Regions from separate parts of the Pseudoalteromonas sp. GCY genome, predicted to be linked through region 2. Evidence: predicted binding sites of a transcription regulator. Region 2 holds the regulator's gene; each other region holds the start of a gene.

Region 1 (4,238 bases), 870 kb from region 2:
GTAAAGCCGCTATCGCTTTCGTAGTTACGCTCTTTTTTGCGTTCATCTGACATATCTACGATAGTCAGGTCGTTTTTCACTTCTTTTACGCCATCGATACCTAGTACCAGTTCTTCAGCTAGCTTTTTGTCTACTGAGTGTTCAACTTTACCAGTTAGCACTACAACGCCATTTTTTACATCTGTGTTAATGTCAAAGTTGTTCAGCTCACCGTTGAAAAGTAGCGTCGCTTCTGCTTTACCGTCTATCCAAGCATCGCTTGCTTCTTTTTCCCAAGAATTATCAGCAGCAAAAGCTGAAGCAGTAGTAAGTGAAGATACAAGTACAGTTGCAATTAATGTCTTTTTCATAATTAAACTCCTTTAATTTCGTAGTCGAATTACCTATTGCAGCTGTTGTGCCATATTGTAAGTTTCTGAATTGTATATATTTTTTATTTTTTTGGTAAGTTTTAAGGAAGAATTTACCGAGAAAATGTGTACATTACTTTGTAATAATTACCTTTTTCATGAACGGCTAATTAATATCAGTAGGAATGATTACTGCATTCTATCTTTGTCGCGTACTTATATAGGAATGAGTAATTATGAATTTAGAAAAATTTTGGACGTTAATTAATGATAAGTTAATCTCTTGGCTTGAATCCGGTGTGCAGTTACTACCGAATATGATCCTAGCCTTAATGATACTAATATTCTTTACAGTACTGGCTAAAATATCATCGACTTGGTTTTCTAAAGCGATTAAAAAAGCAATAAAGACAGAACAAGTTGCTTCTCTTATTAGTTCCATATTTAAAGTCTCTATTATTGCCATTGGGATTTTCTTCGCTTTAGATATAGTAAAACTATCAGGTGCCGTAATGTCATTGTTGGCTGGGGCGGGGATCATTGGCCTTGCTATTGGCTTTGCATTCCAAGACATGACCGAGAACCTCATCGCTGGATTTGTGATGGGAGTCAGAAAGCCCTTTATGGTCGGTGACATTATCAGAACCAAGGATTGCTTTGGCACGGTAAGCAAAATCAATTTGAGAAATACCTTAGTAGAAAATTTTTACGGCCAGCTGTCTTATATTCCCAACAAAATTCTCTTTAAGAATGAGTTACAAAACTACACTAAGCTTGGTAAGCGAAGAATAGAAGTACCAGTTGGTATCTCATATGCGGATGACCCAGAACAAGCCCGCGAGGTGATTGTTGAGGCAATTAATAAGCTTGATTTCGTAGTAAACCAAAAAGAAACGGATGTCTATGCTGAGTCTTTTGGTGATAGCTCTATCAATCTATTAGTGTGGTTTTGGATAGACTACCCAGCGGATCCCGGCTTTATGGTGGTCAGGCACCAAGCAATTTGTACAATTAGCCGTGTTTTAGCTGATAACGATATCTTAATTCCTTTCCCAATTAGGACTATGGACTTCAATGCTAAAGGTAGCACGACCTTAAGTGCGCAATTATCACAGGAATAAATTACATCTGGTTTGTAAAATTTTCATCGCTTTGAAAGTTATTATATTAAAAATCCTTGTAAAATAAAGGTTTATAATTTGGCATTTAATCTGCATTAACGAAAGGGACAGAAAATAATATTTGCAAAATGCACTTATTAAATATTGCAACGAAAGGAGTTATTTATGGCAGATTCAAATTACGACATGGAGCCGGTAAAAGAGCTCATTAAAGTATTAAATGGTGGTGTTGATTTTTACACCGAAGCTAAAAAGAAGCTAGATAATATTGAACTAAACCGCGTATTTGACCAAATGATTGTAGATAAAGCGCAAGCAATCTCGGATCTACAACCATTTGTTCTTATCGACGAAGGTGAAATCGAGACTGATTCAGCACTTAGCATCGACATTCGTGAATCGTACACCAAGTTGGTTGGTATGGTGAGCACTGACAAAGAGCACACCTATATTTCGCAGCTAGAAGAAGTGGAAGACAAAGTGTTAAGCAAGCTTGATAAAGCGCTAAGTAAAGATCTTCCACCTAAATGTAAGAGTGTATTACTGCAAATTCAAACCAGAATGCAAGCTTGTCACGATCAAATGAAGCAGTTGCAAGAACTAACTGCCTAAGGAGAATGTTATGTTGAGTTGGGCTGTAATGTTTTTATTCCTAGCACTTGTCGCAGCCGTGTTAGGTTTCACTGGAATCGCGGGCGCTGCGGCAGGTATGGCGAAAATTCTATTCTTTGTGTTTATCGCCTTTATGATTATTTCGTTTATTTTTGGTAAAGCACGAGCTCCCAGGTAAAAGGGATTTAACGTACAAAAACGGTTTTAGGAGATAGATTATGAAATCAGCAATCACATTAGCAAAAGCATTTGGTTTTGTTTCAATTTTAGCACTTTTTGGTTGTAGTGAAGGTCCAGCGGAAGATGCGGGTGAGCGTTTCGATGAAACGGTTCAGGAAGTGGAAAACAGTGTAGAAGATGCCTGTGAAGATGTAAAAGAGAACCTGAACGCTGAAAACGAAGAGTGTTAAGCGAAAACAATTTCGACGTGGAATGTAAGAGGAGAAGCCGATAAAAGCTTCTCCTCTTTTTTGTAATAGGGTTAAAAATCAATACTCTAAAAATGGAGTAGACACAGTAAAGAAATATGATACACATCAAGAGCACGCTGCTTAATTTGCAATTAATATTGTAATCTACGAACTTTGAGTAATACTTTATTTCTATGTTTACTCAATAAAAATCAGACTATGCTAAATAGGGTTTCAGTTAAAAGCAGATTGTTGTCGCTTTCAGGCATACCTGCTGTGTTTTTTATTCTTGCAACCATCTTCACAATCGGAACATTATCGAATCTTACCAGTTATATTGATCATATCTACGATGACAGAGTCGTACCTCTTAGGAAGATAAAAGTGGTGTCGGATAATTATGCGGTAGTGATCGTAGATACATTTCATAAGTTACGAGGGAACCAGTTATCAAATAGGGCCGCGCTTAACCAAATTGCAGAAGCTAAAAATATTGCTGAAAAGGAGTGGAGTGACTATTTATCTACTGATCTAACGAGTGAAGAGCGCAATTTAATTAAGCAGGCTGAAAGCGCAGAGCTTGTCGTAAAGGAGCTACTATCTAACTATACTAGCAGAGTCAACGCAAACACCTTTAATGAAATTCCATATGATAAATTTGTACGCGAGCTCTATGCTGCCTTTGACCCCTTAAGTGAGAGCTACAGTAAGTTGATTGAATTGCAACTTACTGAAGCTAGCAGGCTACGAGATAGAGGTCGCTTGGAAGCCAGTACAACAAAAACCGTGATGATTGCCTCATCCGTCGTCATTGTGATTGTTATGGTGCTGATTGGGATGTTGATCTTTAGGTCAATCAATGAGCCGCTCAGTCGTTTGCGTATGCGTATTGGCAATATTGCAAGAGATGCTGATTTGACCCAGCGTGTAGTCGTTGAGGGACAAGATGAGTTGAGTCAGATTGGAAATGACTTTAACACTATGGTGTCGAGCTTACATCAGCTAGTTACCAATCTTGTCACAATCGTGAATAGCCTTTCTACTACGTCTAATGAGTTGAATGGTATTAGTCAGTCGATTGCGGGCACTTCACAAGAGCAAGAGCAGCAAACAGTGATGATTGCAACGGCGGCAACAGAAATGAGCAGCGCGATACAAGAAGTAGCGCACAACGCGATGAATACCGCGAACAAAGCCGAGATGTCAGGTAAGCTTGCGAAACAAGGAATGGATGTTATTTCGCAAAATATTCAAGCCATTGAGCGCCTTGCTAGTGAAGTAGGAGATAACGCGCAGTTAATTAAAGCGTTGAATGACCAGTCTAATGAGATCAACCAAGTGGTGTTAATGATCCAAGGTGTGGCTGAACAAACTAATCTTTTAGCATTAAACGCTGCAATAGAAGCTGCGAGAGCTGGGGAATCAGGCCGAGGTTTTGCGGTTGTTGCCGACGAAGTCAGGCAATTGGCACATAACACGCAAAAAGCCACGGAATCGATCCGAGATATGATCAGTAAGTTACAGGGCATGGCACAAAATGCGGTATCGTCGATGGAGAACGCGCAATCAAGTGCAGCTGCGGGGGTAGATAGGGCCAATGAGTCAGCTCAAATAATGACCGATATTGATAAGGCGGTGGATGAAATCGTTGGTATGAATATTCAGGTTTCAACGGCGACAGAAGAACAAACAACGGTAGTTGCGGAAATCAGCGAAAATATTAATGATTTCAGTAGCAGTATTTC
Region 2 (4,238 bases):
TCGCTTCTTTAATGGTATGGATGTGGTCGCCCATGTTTAATCCATCAGAGGCGGATCCAGCAAAAGAAGATGAACCGTTAGCTAAGCCCGATTATGTTGCAACCACGCTTCAGCAAACGACCTATAGTGAAAATGGCTTATTAAACTATCAGGTAACTGCTGATAAGATGGAGTTGTATCAAGATCTTGGCTTTAGTCACTTTGAAAAGCCCATTTTCACCTTATATAACGGTGAACAGAATTGGCAAATAAGTGCATTAGAAGCAACACTGTACGAAAACAATACCTTGATATTAGAAGGCAATGTGCTGGCAAAGAATTTAACGCCTAACGCCATGATCACCGATATCAATGCCGATAATGTAAGAGTTGAAATTAAGCAAAAATTGATGAAATCGGAACACCCTGTCGTTATCACGGGTCCTAGTCTTAGGATCACAGGTAAAGGACTGCATGCGGATCTACAAAAGCAAGTGATCGAGCTCATCAACCACACAAAGACAATTTATTATGACCAGTAAAATCATTAACAAACTAGTTTTCATAGGCTTGCTTGCAAGTTCTACTCTAGCAGTTGCTGCAGAACAAAATGAAGTCATTATTGATGCTGGCCGTCAGCAAGCTCAACTGCAAAGCAACATCGGTATTTTTGAACAGAATGTTGTTATTATTCATGGCAACAGAAAAATAAATGCCGATCGCCTAGAAGTCCACCGACGCGCGGAGCTTGGTACTAACAAGCAACTGCTTGTTGCAACTGGCAGCCCTGCTATTTTCAGTGAACGTCAACCTGATGGTAATTTGCTAGAAGCCAAAGCAAAAGAAATTCGTTACGACGTTGCGAAAGGCACCTTAGTCATTTCTGGCGATGCGGAAATCAATCAAACTGGGCAAAAAATCAATGCACAAGTCATCACCTATGACATTGAAAAGCAATTGATCAGTGCTGAGCGCTCAGACCAAGAAGATTCCCGTGTAAGAACCATCCTTGTTCCTGTAGATGACAAAAAAGACGCAAAAGATAAAAAAGCGCAGGAAGAAGGTAACAATCAATGAGCGAGCTCAAAGCAACTGGTTTAGCAAAGAGTTATAAAGGCCGTCAGGTCGTCAAAAATGTTGGCTTAAGTGTTCAAGCTGGCAGCATTGTAGGCTTATTGGGCCCAAATGGCGCAGGTAAAACTACCACCTTTTATATGATTGTAGGGTTAGTACCAAGCGACAAAGGTTTTATTCAGATTGATGACGAAGATATCACTTTGCTACCGATGCACAGCCGCGCGCGACTTGGTATTGGCTATCTACCGCAAGAGTCTTCAATCTTTAGAAAACTCACGGTCTATCAAAATTTGATGGCGATTTTAGAAACTCGAAAAGACTTATCTAAAGTTGAAAGAGAAGCTGAACTCAACGAGTTACTGGATGAGTTTAATATTCAACACATTCGCGACTCACAGGGCATGGCATTGTCGGGAGGCGAAAGAAGACGCGTAGAAATCGCTCGCGCTTTAGCCGCTAATCCTAAGTTTATCTTGTTAGATGAACCTTTTGCTGGTGTTGATCCTATTTCGGTGTTAGATATAAAGACAATCATAGAGCACCTAAAAAACCGCGGTATCGGTGTGCTTATCACCGATCATAATGTTAGAGAAACACTGGACGTATGTGAAAAAGCCTACATCGTTTCACACGGTGAGTTAATCGCTGCAGGCACGCCAGAACATGTTTTGGCAGATCAAACCGTAAGAGATGTCTACCTAGGCGAACAATTCAAGCTATAGTTAAGACGTAGTATTAATAACTGTTAAAAAGGATTGTTAGAGATACATGAGGCAATCATTACAGCTGCGCATGGGGCAGCAACTTACAATGACTCCACAGCTGCAACAAGCCATTCGCTTGCTGCAGCTTAGTACATTGGATCTGCAACAAGAAATACAAGAAGCATTAGACAGCAATCCATTGTTAGAAGTGGAAGAAGGTGATAATACTGACGGCGAAAACGCTGACCAACATAGTCAAGAAAAGAGCAGTGCTGACGACAATCAAGATTCAGGCGATGAAGCGCAGGTTAGTGACTATGAGATAGACTCAGATACCGCCATGAGCAAAGACACTGTGAGCGATGACCTTGCCATGGATGTCACTTGGGACGAGTATATGAGTGCAGCACCCGCTGCAAGCTCAGGCCCACTTCCCGATGACGATAATGTTTATCAAGGGGAAACCTCTGAATCTCTCCACGACTATCTCATGTGGCAACTTGAGCTGACGCCATTTAGTCCAACAGATAGAGCTATTGCGATTGCGATTATTGAAGCGGTCGACCTGTCAGGCATTTTAACACTGTCTTGCGAAGACATTTTAGAAAGCATTAATGATGAAAGTAGCGAAGAGCCTATTGAGCTGGATGAAGTCGAAGCCGTGCTCAAACGTATTCAGCTTTTCGACCCTGTCGGTATCGCAGCGCGTAGTTTACAAGAATGCTTGTGTATTCAGCTAAATCAATTCGCCCCAGATACGCCATGGATTGCCGAAACGAAAATGATCCTGACAGAGCATATCGACTTGCTTGCCAGCCGTGACTATCGAACTTTGGCAAAGAAAACGCGCCTTAAAGAAGCCGATCTCAAAGAGGTCATGACGTTAATTCATAGCCTTAACCCAAAACCAGCTGCAAGCATTATTCATGAAGAGCCTGAATATGTGATCCCTGATGTATCGGTGAAAAAAGTAAAAGGTCGTTGGGTCGTAGAGCTAAATCCTGATGCTATGCCTAAAATAAGAGTAAATGACCATTATGCTGCGATGTCTAGAACGGCGAAATCCAGTACGGATAGTCAGTTTATTCGCTCACATTTACAAGAAGCAAAGTGGTTTATTAAAAGCTTAGAAAGCCGAAATGATACTTTATTAAAAGTTACCAATTGCATTGTGCAACAACAACAGGCATTCTTTGAACATGGCCCCGAAGCAATGCGCCCTATGGTGCTAAATGATGTTGCTGAAATGGTTGAGATGCATGAGTCCACAATTTCCCGTGTGACAACACAAAAATACATGCATACACCTCGGGGAATATTTGAGCTGAAGTATTTCTTCTCTAGCCATGTAAGTACAGAAAATGGAGGTGAGTGCTCCTCTACAGCAATTAGAGCACTTATCAAAAAGCTGGTAGCTGCAGAAAATACCGCTAAGCCATTGAGTGACAGCAAAATTGCAGATATCTTAGCTGAGCAAGGAATTAAGGTAGCGAGACGCACGATTGCAAAATATCGTGAATCCCTAGCCATTCCACCGTCAAATCAGCGTAAAAGCTTGATATAAGACGTAAAACCCAAGAAGGAAAAATGCTTATGCAACTAAATCTAACTGGTCGCCATGTAGAAATTACTGACTCATTAAGAGACTATGTCACCAACAAGTTTGCGAAGCTAGAAAGGCACTTTGATCATATCAATAATGTGCATGTGATCCTTGATGTCGAGAAGCTAGTACAAAAAGCAGAAGCAACATTACACGTAAACGGCGGCGAGCTATTTGCATCAACAGAGCATCAAGATATGTATGCCGCAATTGATGGCCTTATCGACAAGCTAGATCGTCAAGTTATTAAACACAAAGAGAAGCTTACTCGACACTAAGATGAAATTAAGTGAATTAGTGAACAAGGACTGCAGTAAAGCTGCGGTCCTTTTTAATAGCAAAAAACGTATTTTAGAATACATCAGCGAACTGGCTCATAGCCAAATTCCAAATACCAGTCAGCATGCTATCTTGGACGCCTTAATGGCGCGAGAGAAATTAGGCAGCACAGGGATCGGTAAAGGCATTGCCATTCCCCATGGTCGACTTGAAGGTTTGGATAAAATCCTTGCAATGGTACTTGTCAGCGAGCAAGGGATCCAGTTTGAAGCCATAGATAAGCAGCCTGTCGATATTTTTGTCGCGTTCATCGTACCCGAAGGTGATAATCGACAGCACCTGAAGACCTTAGCGGCGATTGCTGATACACTCAAAGACAAGTCTTTTTGCAAAATGCTTAGGCAAGCAAAAAGTGACGATGAGTTATATGCAGTGATCCAAGGTGAACTTGATGAGTGATGAAGAAAAAGGACTCGAGCTTATCATTATCAGTGGCCGCTCAGGCTCTGGTAAATCTGTAGCGCTTCGAGTATTGGAAGACTTAGGCTACTATTGTGTAGATAACATTCCAGTCAATTTGCTGCCGTCTTTAGTCC
Region 3 (4,238 bases), 470 kb from region 2:
ATAAGGGGATCCATCAACCACATGCAATCCCTTTAGGTATCGCCAACCCCATCGCCATTGCTGGTACTGAGCAGGTTCTTGCCAAAATTATGCGCCGCGCAATGAAAGAAGCGGGGAATGAGCTCATCAATTATGGTCCTATGGATGGTTTGGATAGCTTAAAAAAGCAAATCGTGCGGCGTTATTTGGATATGGGCTTAGCAATCGACATGGATGAAGTGGTGATCACCAATGGCGCGCAAGAAGCATTAGCGATTGCGTTACAAGCGGTGACCAAGCCCGGAGACGTGATAGCGATTGAATCCCCCTGTTATTTTGGCATTGTTGAACTGGCTGAAAACTTAGGGCTAAAGGCCATTGAAATACCTGTTTGCCCGGATGATGGCATTTGGCTGAGCGACCTTGAACGGGCGCTTGAAAAGCATGATATTCGAGCGTGTGTGTTTTCTACCAGTATTAGTAACCCGCTTGGTAGTTTTATGCCAGATACGAGACGTGCGCAGCTGGTGGCGCTATTAGAGCAACGTGACGTGGTGTTGATAGAAGACGATGTGTATGGCGATTTATATTTTACCGAGCAGCGCGGCATACCGGCACAAGCATTTAGCCAAAAGGGCTTAGTGATCACATGTGCGTCATTTTCAAAAACCGCAGCGCCTAGCTATCGGGTGGGTTGGATGGTCGCCAGTCAATTTAGTGCAAAAGCAAAGCGCATAAAACGTGCGTTGAGTTGCTCGTCATCTTTAATGAATCAATGGGCTCTGGCGGATTTTCTCAGCTCTGGAGGCTACGAGCGCCATTTAAAGTTGGTCCGTAAACGGTTAATTGAGAATCGAGATCGCATGATCCAAGCGGTGAATGTTGCATTTGGTAGTGAGGTAAGAGTCAGTCGCCCGCAAGGCGGTTGTGTGCTGTGGTTAGACTTAGGTAAGCACGTCGATGGTGCCTTGCTGTTCCAAAAAGCCTTGGAGCACGGGATCAGTATTACGCCTGGTACGCTATTTAGTGCCAGCAAAAAGTATCAAAATTGTATACGTATCAGTTATGGTTTGCCGTGGGATGCGTCGGTAGAGCAAGCGATTAAAACGCTGGGGGAGTTGGCTGATGCACAAAGGAAAGGGTTGGCATAACGTACCCTTAATTAAATGTAAGTTATGCCAACGTTAGATTATTTAAATTTAAACAGTTGGTACTCTGACATTGCGGGGATAGACCTTGCTACAATAGCTTCGTTTTTCGCGATTTGTTCAAAGTCGCCACACAGTGCGTCGGCTTTTTTCTCAATAGATTCTGCCTGTTGTTCAACTTTAGTTTCGATTTGTGTTGCGAAGTTTTCCATACGTTGTTCAAAGCTGCTCATATCACCGTTTGCATCTGACATTTCGTTGCCAATCGCAACCAGTAAGCTACCTATCGATTGCATCATGGCACCTTGTACTGCGGTCTCGATTTTTTCTTCAAACTGATTATCGAAATTTTGGCCGAACTCATCAAAGGTTTGCTTGCCCATCACAAACGCACCTTGCTGATAAAACGTATTTTGCACTTCTGTTTCGAGGTCATCGATCACAGCATGGATGCTATCTAAACTGGTTAAATTAAAGGTTTGCGCCACTTCATTAAGGGCAACGCCCGCTAGTTTTATGCCTTCAAAAGCAATATCAGCCACTTGTGGTAGGCGGCCTCTTAGTTCATCACCATATTGCGTGAGCATCGTTTTTTGCTGTGTATTAAGTGCGATGCGCTCGCCATTGAGTGTCAGTTCGCCAAGATTGTTGATCTCAGCTGTTTTGTTTTTGGCCGTTGTGATCACCAAGTTATCAGGCGTGATCCTAACGTCATTCTGAAATTCTACTTCACAATTGTCACCGCTAAACGTGATGTTATTTTTTTCGTGTGCAGCGACGGTGGTTGTCATCATTGTTGCTGCTGTTAGTAGTAAAATTTTATTCATGGTCGATCCTTATTGGCTCAGTTGCATGATTGTTGTTACAAGAACAATGCCAAATATAAACTCAAATAAAATCAATGTATTGTGTTTTATTGTTGAAAGTTAATGTGCTCTAAAAGTGATGAAATTGACTAAAATATAGTTGTTTTTGTCAAAATGAATTAGGCAATAAAAGATTTTTATTGTAAGGATAAGAAACTCTCACTTTTCAGAATGACAATTTAGCGCTAAATAGTGATCTTGAGAGACGGCTCTCATTTTATTAATGACTATTTTATTTTGGAGTTAGTTGTGGGTAAGACATTCTCTTACGATGCGCTTGATGATGATTTTGCAGACGATGAATTTGAAAAGTTGGGTCGTAACCAACATGACAAGCAAAAGCGTAAAGTCAAAAGAAAGCTAGACGACTACTTAGAGCAAAAACGCCTACGTAGAAATCTAGGCGATGATGATTTCGACTATATTGATGATTGATCACTAGACGCCATCTACGAGTCTAGCACTGACAGTAATTCAATTTGGCTGTGTGATTAAGCAGGGCTGTGGGTTACTCGGTGCGATGTCTGAGTTATTATGTCGTTGGTGATAGCCAAGCAAGTGACGAGATATTCAGATAGTAAGCAGCCGCAAATATGCGGCTGTTTTGTTTTTATACGCTGGTGTTCTTAATCTTTAAAAGATTTATGACAGTCTTTACAGCCTTTTGCCCAATCTTTAAATGCAGAAGCAATCAGCTTTTTGTCACCAGAGTCAGCTGCAACAGCCAGTGCTTGAGCATACTCGGCAAATTGCTTGGCTTTACCATCGAACTCAGCTCTGTTTGACCAAACGGCTGGTAAAGCATCAGTATTGCCTTTGTCAGAACCGTCAATGAATGCTTCCCAAGGCATTTGCGATAATTGCGCAGCATTGTGAGCACGTTGTTTAAATACTTCAGCATCAAATGGTACTTTGCCTTTTAGCATGTCGCCCATATTGCCAATCTGGAAACGGATCAATTGGAAAGACGCTTGGCGGTATTCAATAGCATCTTCAGCCGATTCAAACATAGTGTTAGCTTGCGCTGTTGCTGCAAGACAGCTAAATAGTGTGACGGTAAGTAGTTTCTTCATAGTAAACCCCTAATGATTTTTCCCTATTTTCAATGTAAATTACAAATATAATCAAACAATTGCGATAAGTGCCCTGTGACGAAGGCAACGAGTTTCAAATAATCAGCTCTCGATATCTTTGAATATCATGCCCCTGCGCATACTGCGGGTGGCAAGAAATATTTCTCCAAGCAAAGAGACAAACGCGCCAATAAGCAGCACCATAGCGGCGATAAAACAAGACGATAAAGTAATGCCCAATGGCATACTGTACAAGTGTGACATGAACAGCAGCATAACCACTGCACACACAAGCAACGCACTGAGTACACTCATGCTAAATGCAACGTGAATAAAACGAGACCGTTTTAACAGTGCGCGCATTTCACGGCTAAAGTGCATTTTGAGTTCTTCATCTTGCGTGGTATTAATCTTGCGATCGAGTAAACGCGCCCTATCCGTGATCCGTGCTAAGCGGTTTGATAGTACCCCTAAGGTCGCAGCAATACCCGTAATTAAAAATACAGGGGCAACGGCGGTTTGGATAACTTTGGCCATCGTGAGAATGCTAACGACTTCTGGATTCATATAGTTACCTCGTTAATTCCAGTTTAGTTTTGATAAGGTGTTGGGTTGCTCACCGATGAGGGTTTGCATCACTTGGTTGCGTTCATCAAGCAAGATGACTCTAGGAATGCCTTTATTGGCATACGTGTTGTAAATATCTCGATTGGGATCGGCAACAAAATGGATGGGCAATTGCATGGTTTCGTTGAATTGCTCAAGTGTAATGTTAGTTTCTTCTCGACCAATGGCAACGATGGTTAACTCGGCCTGGGTGAGTAATTCAGATTGTTTTAGTTCACTCAATAAGCGTTGCGAATCGGAGCACCATGTCGCGAATAAAATTACCAACTTTTTGTGATTAGCATCGAACCTAACGGCTTGGTTTTTGATATCCGTAAATTGCAAATGTTTAAAGGTGTCGCCAGTGTGGATATAGGTCTGATAGCCATCGTCTGCTTGTGGTAGCGCTTCGTTAGAGGCCTTGCAGCCGCTTAATCCGGTAGCGAGTACGGTGCTAAGTAGTAACATTTTTATTGTTGTTTTCATGCCTATCCCTTGATTCCATGTCGGTGTTTTTGAAGTCTTGCGCACATTTCAGTATATTGCCCGACTTAGATGATTTCTTA

What was found. The regulator sigma-54, encoded in region 2, starts transcription at its own class of promoters, with help from an activator protein. The targets are predictions, from matches to a motif close to GTTGGCACGNNNNTNGNNT.
Region 1: the regulator sigma-54 is predicted to act here: its motif matches at 1,549-1,567, upstream of JJQ94_RS18340 (PA2169 family four-helix-bundle protein).
Region 3: the regulator sigma-54 is predicted to act here: its motif matches at 1,990-2,008, upstream of JJQ94_RS05545 (DUF2884 family protein).

The regions. Positions count from the first base shown of each region.
Region 1 is NZ_CP068023.1:2,897,727-2,901,964, reverse strand. Features, by position in the region: gene JJQ94_RS18350 (BON domain-containing protein) at 1-350, opposite strand, end outside; gene JJQ94_RS18345 (mechanosensitive ion channel family protein) at 587-1,471, shown strand; gene JJQ94_RS18340 (PA2169 family four-helix-bundle protein) at 1,637-2,083, shown strand; gene JJQ94_RS18335 (DUF1328 domain-containing protein) at 2,094-2,261, shown strand; gene JJQ94_RS18330 (hypothetical protein) at 2,302-2,493, shown strand; gene JJQ94_RS18325 (methyl-accepting chemotaxis protein) at 2,770-4,238, shown strand, end outside.
Region 2 is NZ_CP068023.1:3,765,127-3,769,364, forward strand. Features, by position in the region: gene lptC (LPS export ABC transporter periplasmic protein LptC) at 1-521, shown strand, start outside; gene lptA (lipopolysaccharide transport periplasmic protein LptA) at 511-1,056, shown strand; gene lptB (LPS export ABC transporter ATP-binding protein) at 1,053-1,778, shown strand; gene JJQ94_RS22350 (RNA polymerase factor sigma-54) at 1,825-3,324, shown strand; gene hpf (ribosome hibernation promoting factor) at 3,354-3,641, shown strand; gene ptsN (PTS IIA-like nitrogen regulatory protein PtsN) at 3,643-4,101, shown strand; gene rapZ (RNase adapter RapZ) at 4,094-4,238, shown strand, end outside.
Region 3 is NZ_CP068023.1:53,432-57,669, forward strand. Features, by position in the region: gene JJQ94_RS05540 (aminotransferase-like domain-containing protein) at 1-1,130, shown strand, start outside; gene JJQ94_RS05545 (DUF2884 family protein) at 1,169-1,954, opposite strand; gene JJQ94_RS05550 (PA3496 family putative envelope integrity protein) at 2,243-2,428, shown strand; gene JJQ94_RS05555 (c-type cytochrome) at 2,620-3,066, opposite strand; gene JJQ94_RS05560 (DUF2721 domain-containing protein) at 3,169-3,633, opposite strand; gene JJQ94_RS05565 (TlpA family protein disulfide reductase) at 3,646-4,158, opposite strand.